3 regions of the Paenisporosarcina sp. NPDC076907 genome follow, and region 3 is predicted to be linked to each of the others. Evidence: predicted binding sites of a transcription regulator. Region 3 holds the regulator's gene; each other region holds the start of a gene.
What was found. The regulator Rex, encoded in region 3, represses fermentation and respiration genes when NADH is low (regulators of the CRP and FNR family bind a similar motif). The targets are predictions, from matches to a motif close to TTGTGAAATATTTCACAA.
Positions count from the first base shown of each region.

Region 1: ACQKEV_RS13275 (cytochrome ubiquinol oxidase subunit I) is a predicted target of Rex. The motif match lies at 2,132-2,149, and genes of this name have one in related genera.
Region 2: ACQKEV_RS03425 (AtpZ/AtpI family protein) is a predicted target of Rex. The motif match lies at 1,730-1,747, and genes of this name have one in related genera.

Region 1 is NZ_JBNNIX010000004.1:49,932-53,216, reverse strand. Features, by position in the region: gene ACQKEV_RS13280 (cytochrome d ubiquinol oxidase subunit II) at 1-581, opposite strand, end outside; gene ACQKEV_RS13275 (cytochrome ubiquinol oxidase subunit I) at 584-1,930, opposite strand; gene ACQKEV_RS13270 (NUDIX hydrolase) at 2,220-2,645, shown strand; gene ACQKEV_RS13265 (diacylglycerol kinase) at 2,853-3,285, opposite strand, start outside.
Region 2 is NZ_JBNNIX010000001.1:685,632-688,916, reverse strand. Features, by position in the region: gene atpE (F0F1 ATP synthase subunit C) at 130-354, opposite strand; gene atpB (F0F1 ATP synthase subunit A) at 412-1,122, opposite strand; gene ACQKEV_RS03425 (AtpZ/AtpI family protein) at 1,363-1,575, opposite strand; gene upp (uracil phosphoribosyltransferase) at 2,732-3,285, opposite strand, start outside.
Region 3 is NZ_JBNNIX010000009.1:4,229-7,513, forward strand. Features, by position in the region: gene ACQKEV_RS17145 (ABC-F family ATP-binding cassette domain-containing protein) at 1-1,645, opposite strand, end outside; gene ACQKEV_RS17150 (redox-sensing transcriptional repressor Rex) at 1,770-2,426, shown strand; gene tatA (twin-arginine translocase TatA/TatE family subunit) at 2,489-2,686, shown strand; gene tatC (twin-arginine translocase subunit TatC) at 2,708-3,285, shown strand, end outside.

The DNA.
Region 1 (3,285 bases), on a different contig from region 3:
GCTGAGTGATCTCCGGCTTTGTTTGCATACCATGTCAGGAATACAGCGGAAATATAAAGAACCGCTACCAAACTTAACACGACGATGCTCCAGGTCAATGGACTGGAGAACAATTCCCAGTAATCCAGCACAGGATTCCCTTTGACCATGGAAATAAAGCCTCCTTCGGATATGGTCAACACGGTTGAAAGAGATGCCGGAATGAATAGACCGGTAATGCCGTACATAAACGTATACCCTTTGTGTCCGTTCGTCCCATATGTTGCGAATGCATAGTAGGAACCGCGTAACGCCAGCAATATAATGGCGATACTAGCAGGCACTAATAACGTCGTCCCATAATAGAAGGCTGTTTTCGGGAAGAACCCGATCACGCCAACGAAGAAGAAGACGAGAAACACATTGGTCACTTCCCATACAGGCGATAAATAACGTTGAATGATGTTCGTTAAAATGTGTTCCCTGCGCGTCAGTGTGTTGTAAGCATTGAAAAATCCTGCTCCAAAATCGATGGATGCGACGATGACATAACCGAATAGGAACATCCAAAGAACGGAAATCCCGATGATTTCAAGTGTCAGTGTCATGAGAAATCACCTTCCTGTTCTTTGCGTCGATCTTCGATTTCCTGTTCTACTGGATTTTTTCTGAACATACGGCGAAGTACGACCACGCTACCAACTCCAAGAATCAGGTAAAGACCGGCAAACAGCACAAGCATGATGTCTACTTGACCGCTCGTTGTCGCAGCATCTTCCGTACGCATAATGCCTCTCAGAATCCAAGGTTGACGGCCGACTTCTGCCATCCACCAACCTGCTTCAATGGCAAGCATGGCCAGTGGACCTCCCGCCACAAGTAACCAGCGGAACCATTTCGTCTGTACAAATGACCATTTCCGCCAAGTGGCAAACAAATACAGCGCGGATAAGAACGTTAACCCCATACCAATGCTCACCATTAAATCGAACAAGTAATGAATATATAATGGTGGAATTTCGTCTTCAGAGAATTGATCCAAGCCGATAACTTCTGCAAATGGATCACCATGTGCCAACACACTAAGTGCATATGGAATTTCAATGGCATACTTCACTTCTCCATCTTCCAAAATTCCGTACATAATTAAAGATGCATTTTCTTCTGTTTCAAAATGCCATTCAGCCGCAGCTAGTTTTTCAGGCTGATACTCCGCTAAATATTTACCAGAGAAATCGCCGATGATTGCTGCTGCAATGGAGAAAATCAACCCCAGTTTCAACGTAAGGAATAGTGCTTTTTTGTGATAAACATGATTCGATCCCTTTAATAAACGGAATGCAGCAATGGAAGCCAACACGAATGCAGATGTCATGTAAGCCGTCACGACTACGTGCGCGACTTTTGTTGGCATCGCCGGGTTGAACATCGCCAGTATCGGATTGATGTTGATTAGCTCCCCGTTTACGAGATCAAACCCTTGAGGAGCATTCATGAAAGCATTAACGATAGTAATGAATACCGCCGAGAATGATGCTCCGATCGCTACGGGAATCAGTAATAATAAATGTTTCTTTTGATTTTCAAATCGGTCCCACGTATATAAGTAAATTCCTAAGAAGATAGCTTCAAAGAAAAATGCGAAGGTTTCCATGAATAATGGCAAGGCTATAACATTACCTGCCAGTTCCATAAAGTTAGGCCACAATAGTGATAGTTGGAGTCCAATGGCTGTTCCTGTCACAACACCTACAGCAACTGTTATGACGAAGCCACGTGCCCAACGTCTTGCAAGTAAAATGTAATGTTCATCGTTTTTCCTGATTCCTACCCACTGGGCAATCATAATCATGAGCGGAATGCCGACCCCAATGGTGGCATAAATAATATGAAACGATAGCGTAAGTTCAGTTAGTACGCGACTAAAGAATACTGCTTCTTCATTCCCCATTTGAATTCCCTCCTATTAACTTCCGAAAATCCGACCTAGTATTGACAACAGCATGATGGCTGCCACAATGAACGCAAGCCAAATCAATTTTTTCTCTTGGTTTTTATACATGTCGTCACCTTCCCTACTTCTTATCATACCCCATTAGAACCTATTCAAAATCACTGGATGTATCCATTTTGTCACGTCCATGTGAAAGAAATGTGAATACTATTACATAATTATATTGCGAAAGTTCCGAGTATTTTGTATTCTAAGTAAATCATACTTAATTTCAGAGGTGAATGCGATGAAAACGAAGCGTAAAGTGTTGGCCTACATTACAAAGGGGCAGGAACCAAATTTAGAGTTACTCGTTTTCGAGCAAAAAGACCACCCGGAAGCAGGTTTGCAAGTTCCAGGAGGCACAATCGAAGAAGACGAAATGTTAATTGACGCGTTATACCGGGAAATTAATGAAGAAACCGGCATCACGCGTGATAATCTTTCATTCCTCGGAAAAATCCATAAGTACAACTACTATCCAAATGGAAAGGACACAGCGTATGAACGGAACTTCTTCCATCTTGAATATGAAGGAGACCAACAAAATTGGGATCACCTTGTGGTCAGCGATGGTCTCGACAATGGCATGACCTTCCAATTCCGATGGGAACCCCTCGGGACATTGCCAAAACTGGCAGGAGAACAGGATGAAGCTTTAGAATTGTTGTAGAACGGAATGGGCAAAATCGATGTTTCCTACGTGAACCCTGATTTTTCCTACGTGAACTCGTTTTTTTCCTACGTCGGTTACGTTTTTTCCTACGTGAACCCCGATATTTACAACTGAGCGATGATTCAGTGATACTATGCAATGAAAAGCTCCCTAAGATGCTAAAAAGAGCATTTCCGGAAGTTCCGGAAATGCTCTTTCTGTATGTTATGGACGATCTTGTTCACGAATGTCATTCATTGGAACGAACACTTCGATATGTCGGTGCAAGTTTTCAAATACAGCGGGTACGTTCCCTCCGTATTCTCCATCCAGGTTCAACTGGACATGGTCTTCTGCAGTCACATTGATATGACTCGCTTTTTTATAAATCACGAGTGGATCTTCCAAGTGATTCCCACCAATTGCAAGTGTCGCCAATCGAATGAACTCAGCAATGTTACATTTTTTCAAAATCAATAATGTGAATTTCCCATCATTAATGCTTGAGTTCGGTGCGAGTTTTTCGAAACCGCCGACTGAATTTGTCAGTCCGACCAGGAACATCATGGCTTCATCTTCAAATACTTCCCCATCGTATTCAATACGGACACGCGAAGCACGAATCGAAGGCAACATCTCAATGCCTTTTAGGTAGTAA
Region 2 (3,285 bases), on a different contig from region 3:
GCTTCAAGTCTTTATCTGAATCTAAACAGATGAGTTTTCTATTTTACAAAACGTTCAAACATTCATAAGAGAATGACGAAGAATCGTCAAAGATCAACTTCGCCATTGTCATTTTTAAGTCTTTATATATTATCGGTTTAAAACGATGAACGCGATAACTACTGCGATGATAGGAAGTGCTTCTACTAATGCAACCCCGATGTACATTGTTGTTTGTAATAAACCACGTGCTTCAGGTTGACGAGCCATACCTTCGATTGTTTTTGAAACGATTAATCCGTTACCAATACCTGCTCCAAGAGCTCCTAAACCGATTGCGATTGCTGCTGCTAAAATACCAATTGAACCTTCCATGTGTGTGTTGCCTCCTTGAGTTTTGTTTTTTCTTTGTTCATATTGAACAAGTTATACTTAATGATCATGACTCACTTTATGAGACATATAAACCATTGTTAAAATGACGAAGATGAACGATTGAATCGTTCCGACGAATATTGAGAAACCTTGCCAAGCTAATGTTGGAAGCAAAGCTCCTGCAAAACCTAAAATACCAGCGCCACCAAGACCTGCTAGTAAACCTAGCAATACTTCCCCTGCATAAATGTTCCCGTAAAGTCGAAGACCAAGTGTAACCGTATTGGCGAACTCTTCTACAATCTTAAGGGGCAGAAGGAACGGTAAAGGTTTTAAGAAATCTTTTCCGTATTCGGAAACGCCTTTTAATTTGATGCCATAGTAATGAGTTAATATCATGACCATAACTGCTAACGTCATCGTTACGATTGGATCTGCGGTTGGAGATTTCCACCACAATTCACCATGGATAACGATTGAAAATGGTAAACCTAACATGTTCGCAACAAAGATGAACATGATAAGCGTGAGACCCAGAACATGGAATCGTCCACCTGTATTCCAGTCCATATTGCTTTTGATAATCCCTTTTACGAAGTCCATTAACCACTCCATAAAATTTTGCATACCAGTTGGCTTTAAACTTAAGTTCCGAGTAGAAACTACTGCAATTAATAGAACAATAAGTGCCGTTACTGTTAGCATCATAACGTTTGATAGGTTGAACGTAAGCCCAAGCCATACCACCGTCGGGTTCTCATGATGCACGTGCATTCACCTCTCTTTCACAATTCGGTATAGAGTTTTTCATGTATATAATCCTGTCTACTATTAATAGTAGACAATCGAGATTACTGAATTCATGTTCTTTCAGGATTCGACATTCTTCATGGCAAGCTGAAAGAATTTGTTGCAAGGGATTTTTAACACGGAATGCTGTTACTATGTATGGTCTTGCATTTGAAACTTTAACAATAGTTTCTTCCTATACATAAATACCGTTCGAAATCACAAATTGCTCATTCGAATGGTCAGAATCATGGCTGCTACACCGGCTGCAAGGCCAATGAACAGAAAAAGTACTAAAAATAACGGGGTGGTACCTATTTTATCATCAAGCCACATTCCAGTGAAAACTCCGATTAAAATAGAACCAACAAGTTGTGAGAGAATAGCCGAATAAAGGGCCATTTCTTGAAAAGGACGTCTCGTTTGACGCATAATAATCCTCACGTTTTTGCAGTATTTTGTAAAAACCGTGAACCTGATAGAAAGCAGATATGATAAGGTTTCAGCGTTATTTCAACCCATGAAAGCCCTCTCATTCATACCCTTTGTAAGCATACAATAGGGGTAAAATGATGTCAATTGATTCCCGTGAAAAACTTCACAAAGTCGCCTCACTCGACATATTGTCGACAAATTTGGGAACAGCAGGATAAGTTGTTATGGAAATAGAATTATTTAGTATGTTAACTATCTGTTTTTCTCGGCTTAAGAGATTTCTTTGCTATATCTACTTGTTTCAAAGCGATCTTTCACGGAATCTAGATAATTCCTACGTCAACCGCGATTTTTCCTACGTGAGTCTTAATTTTTACAACTAAGATTTTGTAGACATAAGAAAAGGGACTGCCAAGGCGGTTCCATATGATGATTTCTTTGCTATATCCCCTTGTTTCAAAGCGATCTTTCGCGGAAACTATGTGATTCCTACGTGAACTCTGATTTTTCCTACGTCAACCGCGATTTTTCCTACGTCACCCTCGTTATTTCCTACGTGAACCTCGAATTTTACAACTGAGATTTTGTAGACACTGTAAAGGGAATGCCCTGGTGGTCCCCTGTTATGATTTCTTTACTATATCCGCTTGTTTCAAAGCGATCTTTCGCGGAAACTATGTGATTCCTACGTCAACCGTGATTTTTCCTACGTCACCCGCGTTATTTCCTACGTGAACCTCGATTTTTACAACTGAGATTTTGTAGACACTGTAAAGGGGCTGCTCAGGCGGTACCATATGATGATTTCTTTGCTATATTCCCTTTTTTCAAGAGGATATTTCGCGGAAACTAGATAATTCCTACTTCAACTCTTGATTTTCTTACGTGAACCTCGATATTTGCTACGTGACTCTATATTTTTTCAACTAAAATTATGTAGAAACAAGAAAAGGGACTGCCAAGGCGGTCCCTTTTTGTAATTTCTACTTATATAAATAGACTTTTAACGTTTCAACGATTCTTCTTGGCTTCTTCGTCCGTACCAGCCAGTTTCAATTTACCGGCTGCAATTCCTTATGGACGTTCAGTCGTATCAGGCAATACAAGAACCGACTTCACTAAAGAACGGCCATTTTTCCTGCACGTCGCTTACTTATTTTGTTCCGAACAAACGGTCACCAGCGTCGCCAAGTCCTGGCACGATGTAACCATGGTCGTCCAATTTTTCGTCAAGGGCAGCAATGTAGATATCAACATCAGGGTGAGCTTCTTGAAGAACTTCCACACCTTCAGGAGCGGCGATTAGACACATAAATTTAATGTTTTTCGCACCGCGTTTTTTCAATGCATTGATTGCTACAAGTGCAGATCCACCCGTTGCAAGCATTGGGTCTACTAATATAAAATCACGCTCTTCAACGTCTGCTGGGAGCTTCACATAATATTCGATAGGTTGTAAAGTTTCTGGATCACGGTATAAGCCGATATGACCGACTTTTGCCGCTGGGATTAATGTCAAAATACCATCTACCATTCCGATACCTGCACGTAGAATTGGCACGATGCCTAGTTTTTTACCTGACAATACTTTTGCTTTTGCAGTTGTTACAGGTGTTTCAACATCTACATCGTCTAGAGGCATATCACGTGTAATTTCAAAAGCCATCAATGTTGCCACTTCGTCTACCAATTCACGGAATTCTTTTG
Region 3 (3,285 bases):
GACCTGCTTGCTCCGCACGAATTTCTTCTAATTCTTTCTTCTTCTCGACGTAGTAATCGTAATCCCCTAAATATTCAAAGGCACCGTCACTCGATAACTCGATGACTTTTGTGGCAATCCGGTTAATAAAGTAACGGTCATGGGAAACGAAAAGAATCGTTCCCGGATAATCGATCAGCGCATTTTCGAGTACTTCTTTGCTATCGAGATCCAAATGGTTGGTTGGCTCATCAAGAATTAACGTATTGGCTTTCAGCATCATCAGTTTCGCTAAAGCAACACGAGCCTTTTCGCCACCTGATAAGGAGGAAATAGACTTGGTTACGTCATCGCCACTAAATAGGAATCGACCTAATACATTCCGAACATCTTTCTCATTCATTAATGGCCATTCATCCCATAATTCTTTCAGTACGGAGCGAGATCCCGTCAACTTTGCTTGTTCCTGATCGTAATAACCGAATTGAACATTGGTTCCGTAGTGAATGGAGCCGTTTATTGGGGGAATATCCTTGACGACTGTTTTCAGTAAAGTCGATTTCCCAACACCGTTTGGACCGACCAAAGCAATGCGGTCTTCCCTGAATGCGAGAAGGTTTACATCCTGAGAGACGGGCTTACCGGAGTAACCGACAGTTACGTCCTGCAATTTCAATACGTCATTGCCACTTTGGCGTTCAATGGAAAATCCGAAATTCGCAGATTTTTCATCTCCGTCTGGCGAATCCATCCAATCCGTTTTCTCCAAAACTTTACGACGCGACTGTGCCATTTTCGTGGTTGACGCACGTGCCAGGTTACGCTGGACGAAATCTTCAAGCTTTGCTTTTTCTTCTTGTTGTTTATCAAATGTTTTCAAATCACGTTCGTACGTTTTGGCCTTTTCATCCAAGTAGGCACTGTAGTTCCCCACAAATCGTTTCACTTTATGTCGGGAAACTTCATAAACAAAGTTCACCACTTGATCAAGGAAGTAACGATCATGGGAAACAATCAAGATTGCACCTGGATATCCTTGAAGGTAACGTTCCAGCCAGCTTAGTGTATCGATGTCCAAATGGTTGGTTGGCTCATCCAAAATCAGTAAATCAGGCTTCGTTAATAAGAGTTTAGCCAATGCCAGGCGGGTTTTCTGTCCACCTGATAGTGATTGAATAGGTTTTGAGTATTCTTTCGGGAAAAATTGCATTCCATGAAGAACGGAGCGGGTATCCGCTTCATACTGATAGCCACCGGAGTCTTTGAATGCCACTTGTTTCATGTCATAGTCGGACATGATGCGTGCATAAGATTCCGCATTCTCATAGATCTCAGGATTCGCCATTTGCTGTTCTAATGAACGCAGTTCTTTTTCAGCTGCACGGTGATGGTCAAAAATGGTCATCATTTCGTCCCAAATCGTTAAGTCGGAGTCAATGCCTGCATGCTGCTCCATATAGCCGACTTTCGTTCCTTTAGGAATGATGATTTCTCCAGAGTCGTATGACATTTCACCTGCTATAATTTTAAGGAGTGTCGACTTCCCGGCACCGTTCCGTCCGACTAATGCCACGCGGTCACGATGATTGATTTCAAGTTTGACGCCGCTTAGAATTTCATCGACGACAAACGATTTATGTAATTGATTCACTTGTAAGACAATCATGAATTCCACCTCAGTTCTCACTTAGTTTAATGGATGCCAGTAACTCATGCAACGGCTGAACTTTACTTCTCTCAACTACTCATGTAAGATGAAATCGATTTATGCTTGAATGCAGGAGGAACGCATGAAACAAGAACCGCTTAAAATTCCACAAGCTACAACTAAAAGATTGCCACTCTATTACCGATTTATCCAAAACTTCTCGAATGCAGGGAAGAAAAGGGTATCCTCGCAGGAACTGAGTGAAGCAATGAAAATAGATTCAGCAACCATCCGCAGAGACTTTTCACATTTTGGTGCATTAGGGAAAAAAGGCTATGGCTATGATGTACAACATCTGCTGGCATTTTTCCGTCAAACACTCGATCAGGACGAAGAAACGAATGTTGCATTAATTGGTGTTGGAAGCTTAGGTACGGCATTTTTGAAGTACAACTTCCATAAAAACCATAATACCCGAATCGTAGTGGCGTTTGATACAAGTGCAACGGAGGATGGGATGATGCTTAGCGACATTCCGGTCTTTGACCCTAGTAAGCTAGAAGAAAAAATACAGGAATATGGAATCGAGCTGGTCATATTGACTGTTCCGTCACGTGCCGCGCAGGAAGTCACCGACCGATTAACGGCAACGTCTGTGAAAGGGATTCTGAACTTTACTCCGGTCAGACTGACAGTTCCAGATACAATCCGTGTCCATACAATTGATTTGTCAGTAGAGCTTCAAACACTGATTTACTTCATTAAACAGGACGAAGAAACGTTCACACATAATTCATAGAAGCAATTCGCAAACCAAGCCTAAATGCGTTAAAATAAACATAGACACGAGGAGGTGCCTACATGCCTACAGGTCCATTAAGTATTTTATTGATTGTGGTAGTGGCTTTACTTGTATTCGGTCCGAAAAAGCTTCCAGAACTAGGACGAGCATTCGGTAGTTCGCTTCGCGAATTCAAAAATGCAACAAGAGGTCTAGTCGATGACGACGAAGATGACGATCAAAAAAAGAAGAAAAAGTTAGATGAAGAAGTTAAGTAAGTACGTTAGGGTGTTTTTCTGATGGAAGAAAGAGACATGACTACAGTTGAACATATTATTGAATTAAGAAAACGACTGATGATCACCGTCGTTTTCTTTGTTATAGCAGTGATTATCAGCTTTTTCCTGGCTGGTCCACTGATACAGTTTTTGCAAGTAAGTGAAGAAGCACGAGACATATCACTGAATGCATTCAAAATTACGGATCCTTTTAAAATTCTCATTTCCGTAATGATGGTGTTGGCAATTGTGATGACATCCCCAATCATTTTATATCAAGTGTGGGCATTCATCTCTCCAGGACTTTATCAAAAAGAGCGAACGGCGACATTAAGCTATATTCCATTTATCTTTTTGTTATTTATCGCAGGCGTTTCATTTTCCTACTATGTTGTATTCCCATTCGTTATCCATTTCATGGCGGATTTAGCGACGGATCTGAACATCGTACAAACAATCGGAATCAATGAATACTTCGAATTCTTGTTTCAATTGACCATTCCATTCGGTTTTGTTTTCCAAATGCCGGTGGTCTTACTGTTCTTGACAAGGTTAGGAATTTTGACACCGATGATGCTGACAAAGTATCGCAAGTATAT